DNA from 2 places in the Pseudomonas sp. HLT2-19-2 genome. Region 1 is predicted to be linked to the other one. Evidence: riboswitches for the same ligand, from Rfam matches in the RefSeq annotation. Region 1 holds a riboswitch; the other holds the start of a gene.
What was found. Region 1 has a riboswitch for cobalamin ahead of cobO (cob(I)yrinic acid a,c-diamide adenosyltransferase). Riboswitches for the same ligand answer to the same signal wherever they lie in the genome.

Region 1 (7,992 bases):
GAGCTGCTTGAACGCCTCGATCAGGCCTCCCTTCAAGCTCAGCGCAAGCTGACGATCCCCTTTCTGAAAGAAACGTTAGGCTGGTAAAGCCCAAGCCTGTCGCGGGTTTTGGCATATTTCAGGCGTCAACAATTGCGCTTTCCTGCAGGGCTGCAGGCTGTGCGAACGTCTAAAACGGGCTTAAGCGCTTAGATGTAAACGAGAAACCGATAAGTCACATCAAGATCGATTGAATTTGCAAATGAGATTGATAGTGGGCATAGTCTCGCCTTCTTTAAAACTATCAGACACGGTCGTGCCCATGCTAAATCGCTTTGCACCCCTCGTGCCCCTCGCATTCGTCACCCTGTTGTTCGGTTGCGCTGCTCACTCTCCAGTGTCCCAGCAAGAGCAGCAACAGCAGGCTAAAAATTCTGTTTCTGCCCAATCTTCCGTTCTTTATCAGCAAGCGCTTGAACAGGAAGAGGCGGCCACCGAAAAAGAATTGGTAGACTTCGCCGGCGGCAAGTCGTACCAGCTTCCGGTTCTGGCCGACAGCATCCTCGAACGTGGCATGTCCCTGATCGGTACCCGTTACCGTTTCGGCGGCACCTCCGAAGCCGGCTTTGATTGCAGTGGCTTCATCGGTTACCTGTTTCGTGAAGAAGCCGGCCTGAACTTGCCACGCTCCACTCGCGAAATGATCAACGTGGACGCTCCGTTGGTTTCGCGCAGCAAACTGAAGCCTGGCGACTTGCTGTTTTTCGCCACCAATGGCCGTCGCGGCCGCGTCAGTCACGCCGGGATCTACCTGGGTGACAACCAGTTCATCCATTCCAGCAGCCGCCGCAGCGGTGGTGTCCGGATCGATAGCCTGGGCGACAGCTACTGGAGCAAGACCTTCATCGAAGCCAAGCGCGCACTGGCGATGACGCCAACTGCAGCCCCGTCTATCGTCACGGCACGCAAGTAAGCGGACATTTTGTAAGGTGAACTTAAAGTCTTACTTGAAGTTTGCCGCGTAGCCGCTAGAATCCTGATCTATTATTGATGGCAAACCGCCTGCGTCCTGCGCAGGCGGTTTTCTTTTCTGTCCTCCCGGCAGAAAAAGCCGCAGCCAGATCAGGATGTTCTGCATATGTCGACGTCGGCCCGCCTCGCAATCATGTTCTTCGCAGCGCTGCTCAGCGCCTGCGCCAGCCGTACACCGCCTCCTGCGCCGGTGGTTCGCGCGCCCATTGTTTTCGGTTCCTCCCAAGCATTCTCCCCTGAGGCAGAAGACGTGTTGTTCCGCGCGCTCGGCCTGGTGGGCACCCCGTACCGTTGGGGTGGCAACACGCCGGCTTCGGGTTTCGATTGCAGCGGGCTGATCGGTTACGTCTACCATGACGTCGCCGGCATTTCCCTGCCGCGTACCACCCGCGAGATGATCAGCATGCAGGCGGCCAGTGTGGGCAAGGAAGGTCTGCAAACTGGTGACCTGATCTTCTTCGCCACCAATGGCGGCTCCCAGGTCAGCCACGCCGGGATCTACGTCGGCGAAGGTCGCTTCGTCCATGCGCCCGCCACCGGCGGCACGGTGAAGCTCGACAGCTTGTCCAAAGCTTACTGGCAGAAAGCCTATCTGAGTGCCAAGCGCGTCTTGCAACCTGAGCACTTGGCACGCAACCCCTAAATTGCAGAGGTTGTCATGACCGCTCGCACACTCAATCTCGACGATTCCCTGTATCAATACCTGCTCGACGTTTCCCTGCGCGAAACGCTGCTGCTCAAGCGTTTGCGTGACGAAACCCAGGCGCTGCCCATGGCTCGCTGGCAAGTGGCGCCGGAGCAGGGCCAGTTCCTCGCGCTACTGGTGAAACTCACCGGCGCCAAGCGTCTCTTGGAAGTCGGCACCTTCACCGGTTACAGCGCCTTGTGCATGGCGGCTGCATTGCCGGATGACGGCTCGCTGATCTGCTGCGACATTCCTGGCGACTACAATGCCACCGCGCGCCGTTACTGGCAGGAGGCGGGGTTAACCGAACGAATTGACCTACGCTTGGCACCTGCGCTGGAAACCCTCGCTCAGATGGACCAGCAAGAGCCGTTCGACCTGATCTTCATCGATGCCGATAAAGCCAACTATCCACGCTATCTGGAGCACGCCCTGCGTCTGCTGCGAGTCGGCGGTCTGGCGGTGTTTGATAACACGCTGTGGAGCGCACGGGTGCTTGAGGGCAATCCCGAGAGCGAGGACACCCGAGCCATCCAGGCGCTCAATCGCGCCTTGAAAGATGACTCGCGTGTGGATCTGTCATTGTTGCCGTTGGGCGATGGATTGACGCTGTGCCGCAAGCGCTAAGCGCTTACTTGGTCGCCGATACGCGCCACACCTTGTTGCCCACGTCATCCGCCACCAACAAATCACCCTGCTGATCAATCACCACGCCTACCGGACGGCCCATGGCTTTTTCCTCGTCATTGAGGAAACCGGTGAGCACATCAACCGGCTGCCCGGTCGGTTTCCCTGCGCTGAACGGTACGAAAATCACTTTGTAGCCACTGTGCGGCTTACGGTTCCACGAGCCATGCTGGCCGATGAATGCGCCTTCCTTGAACTGCGCCGGCAGCGTGTTGCCCTCAGCGAACGTCAGGCCCAGCGATGCGGTATGCGGGCCGACCGCGTAGTCCGGAGCAATGGCCTTGGCCACGAGGTCGGGGTTTTGCGGTTCGACGCGAATGTCGACGTGTTGACCGTAATAACTGTAAGGCCAGCCGTAGAACCCGCCGTCTTTCACTGAAGTGATGTAGTCCGGCACCAGGTCGCTGCCGATTTCGTCGCGCTCGTTGACCGCCGTCCACAGTGCGCCGCTCTGAGGTTCCCAAGCCAGGCCGTTTGGATTACGAATCCCCGAGGCGAAGATTCGATGGTTGCCGGTGGCGCGATCTACTTCCCAAATCGCCGCGCGACCTTCTTCCTTGTCCATGCCGTTTTCGGCGACGTTGCTGTTGGAGCCCACCGTCACGTACAGCTTGTGGCCGTCCTTGCTGGCGATGACGTTTTTGGTCCAGTGGTGATTCAGCGTACCGCCCGGCAGGTCGATCACCTTCATTGGCTGTGATTTGATCGCCGTCTCGCCGTTTTCATAGTGGAAGCGCAGCAAGCGGTCGGTGTCGGCGACGTACAGGTCATTGCCGACCAGGGTCATGCCGAAGGGCGAGTTGAGGTTTTCCAGAAACACCGTGCGGGTTTCGGCGATGCCGTCGTGGTCCTTGTCCCGCAGCAGCGTGATGCGGTTCGGGCTCGGTACTGTGGCGCCGGCACGGCCCATGACTTTGCCCATGACCCAGCCACGAATGCCTTTGCCGTCATCGGGTTTGGGCGGTGCATTGGTTTCGGCGACCAGCACGTCGCCGTTGGGCAACACGTAGAGCCAGCGCGGGTGATCGAGACCTTCAGCAAAGGCCGCCACTTGAGTCCCTGTCGCAGCGATGGGTTTAGCGCCGTCCGGCCAGCCGATCGCCGGGGCGATGTTCACCGTCGGGATCAGGGTTTTGTTTGGTTCTGGCAGCTTGGGAGAGGGGCCGGTGCCGTCGGAGATTTGCAGCCTGGAGGTTTCACCACAGGCGGCAAGCCCTCCGGCGAGCACGATGACGAGAGCGAGCTGAGGCTTGCGCATGCTGATCTTCCCTATGAATGCATTGACCTAATCAATAGAGAAGCGCAGGTGCGCGATGGTTCAACCGGTCAACCGCGGGCTTCCTTGAACAGCACGGCGATGCCGGGGTGATAGTTGCCGGCTTCGTTGCGCAATTTGCGATAGGCATAGGGGAAATACCAGGCCACCGCGCAGGTGTGTTCCTTTTGCAGGTCGTCGACCATGTCCTGGAGTTCTTCCGGAGTAGCGCTTTGTTGGGCTTTTTGCGGCGCAACGAACAGGCAGCCGAGTTTCAGGTCGCTGGCGTAGCTGATGCGCTTGGCGTCGCTGGTGATGTCCTGCAATGCTTGAGTCAGGTTCAGGCTGTTGACGCGTGGCCAGCGCTGGGTCGCCTGAAGGTAAGCGCGTTCTTCACGGGTAGCGATAAACAGATCGGCGCGGCCATTGCGTTCGCCTTCTTCGGTCTGTTTACGGGTCGGCGTTTGTTGCAGCGTCACCATTTCCGCCATCCACGCAGCGGCGGACAGCAGGCTCAGGTTGGCTTTTTCATCGAACCAGTAAGGCGTGTCGTTATCGCCGCGCACGGCGTTGTAGCGGTCGATACAGTCAAACCAGCGTTCCAGCACCGGGCGCAGGAATTCCAGCTTCGGATTGCTGATGATCATGCCTTGCATGTGGCTCACCTTTTTATTGTGCTGTGAGATTGTGGCTCTTTGATATCACTGTCGTGAGTGTGGCACAAGATTGGCGTCAGATAATTGATCGACGGCAGTTATTCGCTCGCAGGCCGCCCGTCTTCAATTGACGCTCCATCCCCAACCCTCTAACCTTCGCGGCTTGTTTCAGGTGCTCTGTGACTGCGGTCGACAGAGTGAAACAGGGAAGCCGGTGAGCGATCTCTTCAATTGATGAAGGCTCACGATCCCGGCGCTGCCCCCGCAACGGTAAATGAGTGAAGACTGCGCCTTGAGCCACTGTGTCGAGTGTCGACATGGGAAGGCGCGCAGTCAGGCGAATCGCCGCTCATGAGCCCGGAGACCGGCCTGATCCATTCAGCGGCATCACGGTGGGCGATGCCAGGCTTTTTGCCGTCTATTCTTGTGCCTGCCCGCCGTTATCCAGCCTCAACGGAGAGCTCCCCATGACTGATACCCCCGATCGTGACGAACGTCATCTGGCGCGCATGCTGCGCAAAAAAGCCGTGATCGACGAACGCATCGCCAACTCCCCGAATGAATGCGGCCTGCTGCTGGTGCTGACCGGCAACGGCAAAGGCAAAAGCAGTTCGGCCTTCGGCATGCTCGCCCGGTCCATGGGCCACGGCATGCAGTGTGGCGTGGTGCAGTTCATCAAGGGGCGCAACAGCACCGGCGAAGAATTGTTCTTCCGGCGCTTCCCGGAACAGGTGCGTTTTCATGTGATGGGCGAGGGCTTCACCTGGGAAACCCAGGATCGCCAGCGTGACATCGCCGCCGCTGAAGCTGCGTGGGCGGTGTCCCGCGAATTGCTGCGTGATCCGTCGATTGGCCTGGTGGTGCTCGACGAATTGAACATTGCGCTCAAGCACGGCTACCTCGATCTGGATCAGGTGCTCAGCGATTTGCAGGCGCGTCCGCCGATGCAGCACGTGGTGGTCACCGGTCGCGGTGCCAAGCCGGAGATGATCGAACTGGCCGACACGGTCACCGAAATGGGAGTGATCAAACACGCGTTTCAGGCCGGGATCAAAGCGCAAAAAGGCGTCGAGCTGTGAATACTACTTTATGAAAATCAGCCGTCACTGCCCGGCGGTGCTGATTGCCGCGCCGGCTTCCGGTCAGGGCAAGACCACCGTCACCGCCGCGCTGGCCCGTTTGCATCGCAATCAGGGGCGCAAGGTTCGCGTATTCAAGTGCGGCCCGGACTTTCTCGACCCGATGATTCTCGAGCGCGCCAGCGGTGCGCCGGTGTATCAACTGGACATGTGGATGGTCGGCGAGCAGGAAAGTCGTCGTCTGTTGTGGGAAGCCGCCGGCGAAGCCGACCTGATCCTCATCGAAGGCGTCATGGGGCTGTTTGACGGTACGCCGTCCAGCGCTGATCTGGCGCGACACTTCGGTGTGCCGGTGCTGGGTGTGATCGACGGCACCGCCATGGCCCAGACCTTTGGCGCACTGGCGTTGGGGCTGGCGCGCTATCAGCCGGATTTGCCGTTTGCCGGTGTGTTGGCCAACCGCGTTGGCACAGTGCGTCACGCACAATTGCTCGAAGGCAGCCTGACCGAAGGCTTGCGCTGGTACGGCGCGTTGTCCCGGGAAACCGGGATCGAATTGCCGAGTCGTCATTTGGGTCTGGTTCAGGCCAGCGAGTTGAACGATCTCGACCTGCGCCTCGATGCAGCGGCCGATGCACTGGCCAGCAGTTGCGAGGTCGCGCTGCCACCGGCGGTGGAATTCGCGGTTCCTGATGTGATCGCTGCCGAGCCGTTGCTGGCCGGTGTGCGAATTGCCGTGGCCCGAGATGAAGCGTTTGCCTTCACCTACGGCGCAAGCCTGGATCTGCTGCGCGCCATGGGCGCCGAGTTGCTGTTTTTTTCGCCGATCCGTGATGCGCAACTGCCGGAGGCAGACAGTCTTTATCTGCCGGGTGGTTATCCCGAATTGCATCATGTGGCGCTGTCACAGAACACCACAATGCTGACTGCAATCCGCGCTCACCATGCGGCGGATAAACCGTTGTTGGCCGAATGTGGGGGCATGCTGTATCTGCTCGACTCGTTGACCGATGTCGAGGGCACTCGCGCTGAATTGGTCGGCTTGCTGGCAGGGGAGGCGGTGATGCAAAAACGTCTGGCCGCGTTGGCGTTGCAGGCGGTCGAATTGCCGGAAGGTTCGTTGCGCGGGCACACCTATCACCATTCGCTGACCAGTACCGAGCTTGAGCCAATCGCTCGTGGCCTGAGCCCTAACGGCGGGCGTGGGGCAGAGGCGATTTATCGTGAAGGGCGGATGACCGCCTCTTATGTGCACTTCTATTTTCCGTCCAATCCATCGGCGGTTGCCGCGCTATTTGCGCCTGACCAAAATCCTGTGGGAGCGGGCTTGCCCGCGAAGAGGCCATGACTGACAACGCCTTCTCCGAAGCCGAACGCGCAGCGGTCTACCGAGCCATCGCCGAACGCCGTGACATGCGCCATTTCAGCGGCGGCACCGTCGAGCCGCAATTACTGCGGCGCCTGCTCGAAGCGGCGCATCAGGCACCGAGTGTCGGCCTGATGCAGCCCTGGCGGTTCATCCGCATCAGCGATCGAGCCCTGCGCGGCAAGATCCAGCTACTGGTGGAAGAAGAACGCATCCGCACCGCCGAAGCCCTCGGCGAGCGCACCGACGAATTCATGAAGCTGAAAGTCGAAGGCATCAACGACTGCGCCGAAGTGTTGGTCGCCGCGCTGATGGACGATCGCGAGCGCCATATTTTCGGCCGTCGCACCTTGCCGGAAATGGACATGGCCTCGTTGTCCTGCGCGATTCAGAACCTTTGGCTGGCCTCCCGCGTCGAAGGACTGGGCATGGGCTGGGTGTCGTTGTTCGAGCCGCAAGCCCTGGCGGACCTGCTGGGTTTGCCGGCCGGCGCCAAACCCTTAGCCGTTCTTTGCCTGGGGCCGGTCAAGGAATTTTATCCGGCGCCGATGCTGGTACTCGAAGGCTGGGCGCAGGCGCGTCCGCTCAGTGAGCTGTTGTACGAAAATTATTGGGGAGTGAGTCAATGAGTGTGGCGTTGTTGAGTGTCGCCGCGGTTGCGCTGGATGCGCTGCTGGGTGAACCCAAACGCTGGCATCCGCTGGTGGCGTTCGGCCGTTTTGCCGATCGCATCGAGCAACGTTTCAACTCCGGCGGTCGCGGCTGGCGCAGTCATGGCGTCACTGCCTGGGTAATTGCAGTGTTGCCGCTGACGTTGCTGGCCACGGCGTTTTCCTGGGCGCCCTATGTCGGCTGGATCGTCGAAATTCTCGCGCTCTATTGCGCCCTCGGCCTGCGCAGCCTCGGTGAACACGTCGAACCGGTGGCCAAAGCCCTGCGCAGCGATGATCTGGACGAGGCGCGCAAACGCGTGGGTTATCTGGTCAGTCGCCAGACCAGCGAACTGGGTAAAACCGAAGTCGCCCGGGCTGCCACCGAATCGGTGCTGGAGAACGGCAGTGACGCGGTGTTTGCCGCGTTGTTCTGGTTTGCCGTGGCCGGCGCGCCCGGTGTGGTGCTCTACCGATTGAGCAACACCCTCGATGCGATGTGGGGTTACCGCAACCAACGCTTCGAGCGTTTCGGCTGGGCGGCGGCAAAGATCGACGACATCCTCAATTACATTCCTGCACGCCTGGTGGCGTTGACCTACG
Region 2 (7,992 bases), 650 kb from region 1:
AGTTGTACCCATTTTCAGGTACCCATTCTGACTTCAAACTTCCAAAAAAACGCTCCATCGGGGCGTTATCCCAGCATTGGCCTTTTCGACTCATGCTCTGCCTAAGCTCGTGCGCCATCAGTTCGTCCCTGAATTTATGGCTGGTGTACTGACATCCCTGGTCAGAATGAAACAGTACACCTTTAGGTCGTCCTCTCAATTCGACGGCCATTCGCAGTGATTCGCGCGCCAGCGTCGCGTCTGCGACCAGTGAAAACGACCAGCCCACCACACGTCGCGCAAACAGATCCAGAACGACCGAGAAGTAGAGCCAGCGCTTGCCTAGCTGGATATAGGTGATATCCGCGCACCAAACCTTATTGATATCAGCTACGTAAAACTCACGCTCCAACTCATGCTCAGCCACCAGCGACTCAACGCCCGATGACTTGTATTTGTGAGGTCTACGCTGACGGCTAGCGATCCCAGCTTCCTTCATCAAACCGCGGGCCATGTAGCGGCCCACCTGATGGCCGTCGCCCCGCAGGTCTTCGGAGAGGGTTCGTGCACCTGCCGAGCCTCTTGATGCCTTGTGGTATTTAATCAAAACAACCTTGAGCGCTTCGCGCTCCGGGTTGGTTTTACCTTGACGCTGGCGCCAGGCGTAATAGCTGCTGCGGTTGACTTCAAACACGCGGCAGCAGTCTCTAATACCGTACTGCTCGCCCAGCTCACTGATCAGAGGGAATGATCTTTGGAGTCCAAAAGCAGGAGAGCACTGGCCTTTTTTAGGATTTCGATATCCCGGTCTTTCTGCCTGAGCAGGGCTTTAAGTTCCTGGATTTGCTTCTGGTCGACGGTGATCGCCTTGGTACCGGCAAGCGTCGATCCGGCGCGCTCTTTTCGCACCTGCTCGACCCAGCGGCGCAAGGCTGTTGGGCCGATATCCAAGCTGGCACAGGTCTCGGGAATCGGCTGATCCTCATCGAGCACCATGCTTGCAGCTTTGAGTTTGAACTCATTGGAATAGGATTTTCGCATCATCATGCACACCTCAGATTTGGGCGCCATCATAGCGCCCTATTGATGTGTCCAAATTCATTAGGCCAGATCAGCTTCGCTCCTACAGGGGTTGCGGTGATCAGATGTTCATCGACAGACGCATCTTTCCCGACAAAAATACTAGGACTTTGTGCGGCGCGATGATTGGCGTAAACTGCGCCCAAGCCTGCGAGGAGTTTCCATGACCGCTATTACCATCACCGACGCCGCCCACGATTATCTGGCTGATCTGCTTTCCAAGCAGAACACCCCAGGCATCGGCATCCGCGTCTTTATCACCCAGCCTGGCACTCAGTACGCCGAAACCTGCATTGCCTACTGCAAGCCGGGCGAAGAAAAACCTGAAGACACCGCGCTGGGGCTGAAAAGCTTCACCGCTTACATCGACTCGTTCAGCGAAGCTTTCCTGGACGATGCGGTAGTCGACTACGCCACCGACCGCATGGGCGGCCAATTGACCATCAAGGCGCCAAACGCCAAAGTCCCGATGGTCAACGCCGACAGCCCGGTCAACGAGCGCATTAACTACTACCTGCAAACCGAGATCAACCCGGGGCTGGCCAGCCACGGCGGTCAGGTCAGCCTGATCGATGTGGTCGAAGACGGCATCGCCGTACTGAAGTTCGGCGGCGGTTGCCAAGGCTGCGGCCAGGCAGACGTCACCCTGCGCGAAGGCATCGAGCGCACGTTGCTCGAACGCATTCCCGAGCTCAAGGGTGTTCGTGACGTCACCGACCACACGCAGAAAGAAAACGCCTACTACTAAGTAAGGTGTTCACTGCAAACATAAAAAACGGCGCCCCGTGAGCGCCGTTTTTTTATGGGTCCTAGGGTCTGTAGAGATGCGCATGCCCAGCGCGGTACAGCGATGACTCACTGAAGTGATCACTGCCCAAGACTCTGCCCACCAAAATCAACGCCGTGCGCCGAAACCCCTTGGCTTCAACTTTCGCTGCAATGTCTTCAAGCGTCCCCACCACCCAATCCTGATCCGGCCAGGTCGCTCGGTGAATCACCGCGATCGGGCAGTCCGCGCCGTAGTGCGGCAGCAATTCAACCAGGATTTTCTCCAGATGATTGACCCCCAGATGAATCGCCATGGTCGCCCCATGCTGTGCCAGGCTGCCTAGCTCTTCGCCGACGGGCATGGCGGTCTTGTCGGCGTAGCGGGTCAGGATTACGCTTTGCGACACATCGGGTAACGTCAGTTCGGCGCCCAACAGTGCCGCGCAGGCCGCCGTGGCCGTGACGCCGGGAATAATCTCAAAAGGGATGTCGAGTTCGCGCAGGTAGCGAATCTGCTCGCCAATGGCGCCGTACAGACTCGGATCACCGGAGTGCACCCGGGCCACGTCCTGGCCGTTGGCATGGGCAGTCTTGATCAGCTCGATGATCTGTTCCAAGTGCAGTTCAGCGCTGTTGACCACGTGTTCGGCGCGATGGCCTTCCAGCACGGCGGCGGGCACCAGGGAGCCGGCATAGATGACCACCGGGCAGCTTCGAATCAGCCGTTGGCCTTTGACGGTGATCAGTTCCGGGTCGCCGGGACCTGCGCCAATGAAGTAGACGGTCATCGTCGGTTCCTGTGAGAAAAAGGGGCTGGACAAAGCTTCAGATGAAGATTGCTCATGATCAAAGACAGGGATTATTGAGGATTTCAGGCGACGCAGGCCAATGCCAAGGTGGCCTGGGCATATTTTTGTCGTGGAATCAGCAATTTTGCCGGTGCCTGGGCCAACTGTTCGGCCAGGGCCAGGGCGGCACTTTCCGCGACGCCGTAGCAGCCGGTGCGTTCGAACGCGATGTCCGAGCGGTGGCTGAGTTGCGGTTGATAGCAGGCCAGTTGTTCGCTGCTGAAGTACATCAGTGGCAGCGCTAGCTGTTCGGCCAACTCGATCAAACCAGGTTCTTCGCGCTTCAGGTCAATGCTGGCCAACGCCTTGATCTGGTGGAGCTCGATTTTATGAGCCTGTAACGCCTGATCGAGCAACGCCCGCAGCGTGCTGACGGGGCAGCCGCGCTGGCAGCCCAGGCCGACCACCAGGGTCGGCGCTGCACTGAGGTCAGTCATGTGTGGTATTGACCATCGCTTTTGCGGCGGAACAACCAGGCACTGACTAAGCCCAGGGCCAGCCAGAACGCCACGTTGGTCAGCTGCGAAGCGATTTTGAATTGAGCTTCCAGGGTTTCTGGAGCCAGCATCGAATGGACTTCCGGTTGTGGTGCACCGATCACGTGAGGAACGGCCAGAATGGCCACGCCGAGCACTTTCATCAACCAGTGGCGGCTGAACACGATCAATGCGATACCGACCGCCGTGGAGGCGGCAGTGCCGATCCACCAGACCTGCCGTTGCGCCAAATCAGCAGCGGCGGTGCCCGGCAGCTCAGGCGGCAGGCCGAGGGTGGGTGCCAGCACGAACGTCGCATAACCGGCCAGGCCCCATAGCAGGCCTTGGGAAGTGCGAGTCGGTGCGCGCAAGGTGTAAAGACCGGCAAGCATCAGGGCGAAACCGACCGCTACCACCAGATTGCCGCCCGTGGTCGACAGCACGCGCTGCCAGCCGTCTTCCGGTTCCCAGGCATCGGCGTCGTGAGTGTGAGCGGCGACAGCACCCGCGGCGTGTTCGTGAACGGCAACAGCGGCGGGCTCGGACTTTTCGTAAGTCTCGGCCTGCAGAATCAGCGGAGCCACCCAGAAGCTTTGCAGCAGGGTCAGCAGCAGGGCGGCCAGCAGCCCGGTGAACCCTGCGGTTTGCGCAATACGCTTGATCATGTCAGCAGGTCTCAATGGCACGGGAATGCAGAGCTGTGGCGGGTATCGTGCGCGGCATTGTGCACCGCTTCGATGTGCGAGAAACCGGCGAAATACACCAGGCTAGCGCCAAGGATCGACGCAAACACGGCGGCGGTCAGGCGTTGAGTCAGGGTCGTGGTGGTGCTGGCGGTGCTCTTATCGGTGTTGCTGCCGGTGCTGCTGATGATCGACATGGCGCTTCCCTCTGGTCTGTCAGCGGGTGAATAGAGCGCATGGAAGACCCCTGCGAGTCGGGCGCGCAGAGGTTCAAACAGCGCCCGCCCACCGCGGGTTTGTTATTCAGTGATCGTAATGGTCACTTTGTGTTGCGGGCCGGTCTCCGGGCTCACGAGGGGCGCTGGCTTTCGCCTTGACCTGCAAACATCACCTTCCCATGCCGAACTGCTGGCACAGTGGATCTGACGCTTCGCTCGCTTACCGTTGCGGGGGCAGCACCGGACTGACATGGCTTTAGAGTAAAGCACATGATTCACCGGTTTCCCGTTTCACCCTGTGAAGGGCACCCGTAACAAGGCGTGTAGGAGAGCATGGGCGGGGGTTGGGCGTCAATTGGCAAGGGTTCTCAACTCGGTACCGAATGATGATTGGCTCTGTGTAGGACATTGACCCGCCCCGAGACGATGCGTAGCCTTGCGCTTTCGAGGTTCTTCGGCGTCTGCCGAAGCTAAGAAGGGAACGCGGTCGATGCCGCGGCTGCCCCCGCAACTGTGAACGGTTCTGTTGGCTGCCACGCCACTGCAAGCCCTGTCTATCGGGCCCGCGGGAAGGCGCAGCCAACGTCAGTCGAACGACTGGCAAGCCGTCAGCCAGGAGACCTGCCTCGACACAGATTCTCACTTTCAACCGGGCGGGGTGATCCGGTGGCGAACTCTTCAGGCACGCGCGTCCGCGTTGCCGGTCGTCGTCCCGTATGCCCGCCACCTTGCCAAAGGGCATCCGATGAAAACACTGGCCAAACTCCCTGTCACCATCGTTACCGGCTTCCTCGGCTCGGGCAAAACCACGTTGCTGCGGCACATGCTCGACAACGCTCAGGGCCGTCGTATTGCGGTGATCGTCAACGAGTTTGGCGAGCTGGGCATCGACGGCGAAATTCTCAAGCAGTGCTCCATCGGCTGCACAGAAGAAGAAGCCAACGGCCGCGTTTATGAATTGGCCAATGGCTGCCTGTGCTGCACCGTTCAAGAAGAATTCTTCCCGGTGATGCGCGAACTGGTCGCCCGTCGCGGCGACCTCGACCACATCCTCATCGAAACCTCGGGTCTGGCCCTGCCAAAACCGCTGGTGCAAGCTTTCCAGTGGCCGGAAATCCGCAGCGCCTGCACTGTTGACGCGGTCATCACCGTGGTCGATAGCCCAGCGGTCGCCGCCGGCACCTTCGCCGCTTTCCCGGACCAGGTCGATGCCCAGCGCAAACTCGACCCGAACCTGGACCACGAATCGCCGCTGCACGAGTTGTTCGCCGACCAACTGGCCAGCGCCGACCTGGTGATCCTCAACAAGGCCGACCTGATCAGCCCCGAAGACCTGGCCCGTGTGCGCCTGGAAGTCGCTGAAGAGTTGCCGCCCGCCGTGAAAGTCATCGAAGCCAGCAGTGGTCGTCTGCCACTGGACGTGCTGATCGGCCTCGGTGCCGGTTCCGAAGAACACATCGACAGCCGTCACAGCCATCACGATCACCACCATGAAGGTGAGGACGATCACGATCACGATGCTTTCGATTCGATCTCGATCGAACTGCCCCAGGCAGACGAAAGCCTGCTGCTGGACGCGTTGACTCAATTGGTGGTTCAGCACGGCATCTTGCGTGTCAAAGGTTTCGCCGCCATCCCGAACAAACCAATGCGCCTGTTAATCCAGGGCGTGGGCACACGTTTCGACAAGCATTTCGATCGTCAGTGGGGCGCCGACGAAGCGCGCACCACGCGCCTGGTATTGATCGGCCAGGAACTGGACGGAATTCTAATCGAAACGCAATTGCGCGCTGCGCTCAGCGTTTAAGCCATGCACCTGCTCAGGACCCAACCCGGCGGTTTCGTGTCGGATGACAACATTGCCGACCTTGGACAAACCCCCGCCGAGCTGGTGATCTTGTGCAGCGGCGACTCCAGCCTAGCGCTGCTCGCCGAAGCGGCGCAGCAGTTGCCCGACGATTACCCGAGCGTGCGCCTGGCCAACCCGATGCAGGTGCAGAATCACGCGTCGGTCGACCTGTATGTCGACGAAGTGCTGCGCCACGCCAAGGTGATTCTGATCTCGCTGCACGGCGGCATCGCCTATTGGCGCTATGGCGTGGAGCGCTTGGTGGAGTTGTCCCAGCGCGGCGTGCAGCTGATTCTGGTGCCCGGCGATGACCGCCCGGACCCGGAACTCAGCGACCTGAGCACCGTGGCTGCCTGCGACCGCGATCGGCTTTGGCAGTTTTTGCGTCAGGGCGGCATGAGCAATGCCCTGGATTTTTTTCGCTGCCTCGCCAATCGTTGGCTTGATCGCGACTACGCCTGGGCCGAGCCGCAAACCCTGCCGCGCACAGCGATCTACCATCCGCAAAAAAGCCCCGCAGACCTCCACGATTGGCAAGCCGACTGGCAGGCCGATCAACCGGTCGCGGCGGTGCTGTTTTACCGTTCGCATCTGCAAGCGGCGAACACCGGTTTCATCGATGTTTTCTGCCAGCGTTTGCAGGCGGCGGGGTTGAACCCGTTGCCGATTGCGCTGGCCAGTTTGAAAGAGCCCAGCTGCCTGACGGCGGTCGAGGACCTGTTGGACGAAGTTGAAGCGGGGGTGATTCTCAACACCACCGGTTTCGCTCAATCCAGCCCTGAAGCGCCGCACCTGCGACCGTTTCGTCGCAACATCCCGGTGATTCAGGCGATTTGCGCCCAGGACAACGAGCCCGGTTGGCGCGCCAGTGAACAGGGCCTCGGTCCACGCGATCTGGCGATGCACATCGCGCTGCCGGAACTGGATGGCCGAATCATCAGCCGGCCGATCAGCTTCAAGGACCTGGCCTGGCGCAGCGAACGCAGCCAGTCGGATGTTGTCTGCTACCGACCACAACCTGAACGTATGGATTTTGTCGCCGAACTGGCGCGGCGCTGGATCGATCTGGCGCGTGTACTGAACAGTGAAAAACGCATCGCCCTGATCCTCGCCAACTACCCGACGCGTGATGGTCGTATCGGTAATGGCGTGGGCCTCGACACCCCGGCCGCCGCGCTGAACATCCTCCGTGCGCTGCACACCGAAGGTTATCCGCTACCGGCGGAGTTGCCGGACACTGGCACCGCGTTGATCCAGCAATTGCTCGGTGGGGTCAGCAACGACCTCGACACCCTTGACCAGCGTCCATGTCAGCAAAGCCTGGCGATGGACGACTATCTGCTGATGTTCAACGCCTTGCCCGAATCCAACCGCCAGGCCGTACTGGAACGCTGGGGCACGCCCGAAAGCGATCCGATGTTCCGTGGCGGGCGAATGATGATCGCCGGGCTGCGCTTTGGTCTGACCTTCGTCGGCATTCAACCGGCACGCGGTTATCAGGTGGATCCGAGCGCGGTGTATCACGACCCGGACCTGGTGCCGCCTCACGGTTATCTGGCGTTCTACTTCTGGTTGCGTAACACCTACGGTGCCCACGGCGTGATCCACGTCGGCAAGCACGGCAACCTCGAATGGCTGCCGGGCAAAGGCGTCGGGCTGTCGGAGAGTTGCTGGCCGGACGCGCTGCTCGGGCCGCTGCCGAACATCTATCCGTTCATCGTCAACGACCCGGGTGAGGGCGCCCAGGCCAAGCGCCGCACGCAAGCGGTGATCATCGATCACCTGATGCCGCCGCTGACGCGCGCCGAAACCTACGGCCCGTTGCGCAACCTGGAATTACTCGCCGACGAGTATTACGAAGCGCAATTGCTCGATCCGCGCCGTGCCCGGGAATTGCAGCGCGACATCCTGCAACTGGTGCGCGAGACGCACATCGATCGCGAACTGCAACTGGACGAGAAGCTCGACAGTGATGCCGATGCGGCGATCTGGTTGCCGCGTCTGGACACGTATTTGTGCGACTTGAAAGAGTCGCAGATCCGCGACGGTCTGCATGTGTTCGGCGAGTCGCCGACCGGGCGTTTGCGCATC

Region 2: linked by a shared signal. The riboswitch ahead of ACYZTU_RS17475 (CbtB domain-containing protein) and the one ahead of cobO (cob(I)yrinic acid a,c-diamide adenosyltransferase) in region 1 are both predicted to bind cobalamin.

What each region holds. Positions count from the first base shown of each region.
Region 1 is NZ_CM142712.1:4,400,146-4,408,137, reverse strand. It holds gene hda (DnaA regulatory inactivator Hda) at 1-87, shown strand, start outside; gene ACYZTU_RS20455 (C40 family peptidase) at 302-952, shown strand; gene ACYZTU_RS20450 (C40 family peptidase) at 1,118-1,654, shown strand; gene ACYZTU_RS20445 (O-methyltransferase) at 1,670-2,323, shown strand; gene ACYZTU_RS20440 (PQQ-dependent sugar dehydrogenase) at 2,328-3,641, opposite strand; gene ACYZTU_RS20435 (hypothetical protein) at 3,710-4,294, opposite strand; cobalamin riboswitch at 4,448-4,681, shown strand; gene cobO (cob(I)yrinic acid a,c-diamide adenosyltransferase) at 4,762-5,373, shown strand; gene ACYZTU_RS20425 (cobyrinate a,c-diamide synthase) at 5,384-6,721, shown strand; gene bluB (5,6-dimethylbenzimidazole synthase) at 6,718-7,368, shown strand; gene cbiB (adenosylcobinamide-phosphate synthase CbiB) at 7,365-7,992, shown strand, end outside.
Region 2 is NZ_CM142712.1:3,752,313-3,760,304, reverse strand. It holds gene ACYZTU_RS17505 (IS3 family transposase) at 1-691, opposite strand, end outside; gene ACYZTU_RS17500 (transposase) at 718-1,023, opposite strand; gene nfuA (Fe-S biogenesis protein NfuA) at 1,223-1,807, shown strand; gene cobM (precorrin-4 C(11)-methyltransferase) at 1,869-2,615, opposite strand; gene ACYZTU_RS17485 (cobalamin biosynthesis protein) at 2,699-3,112, opposite strand; gene ACYZTU_RS17480 (CbtA family protein) at 3,109-3,816, opposite strand; gene ACYZTU_RS17475 (CbtB domain-containing protein) at 3,828-4,031, opposite strand; cobalamin riboswitch at 4,152-4,380, opposite strand; cobalamin riboswitch at 4,483-4,695, shown strand; gene cobW (cobalamin biosynthesis protein CobW) at 4,798-5,859, shown strand; gene cobN (cobaltochelatase subunit CobN) at 5,863-7,992, shown strand, end outside.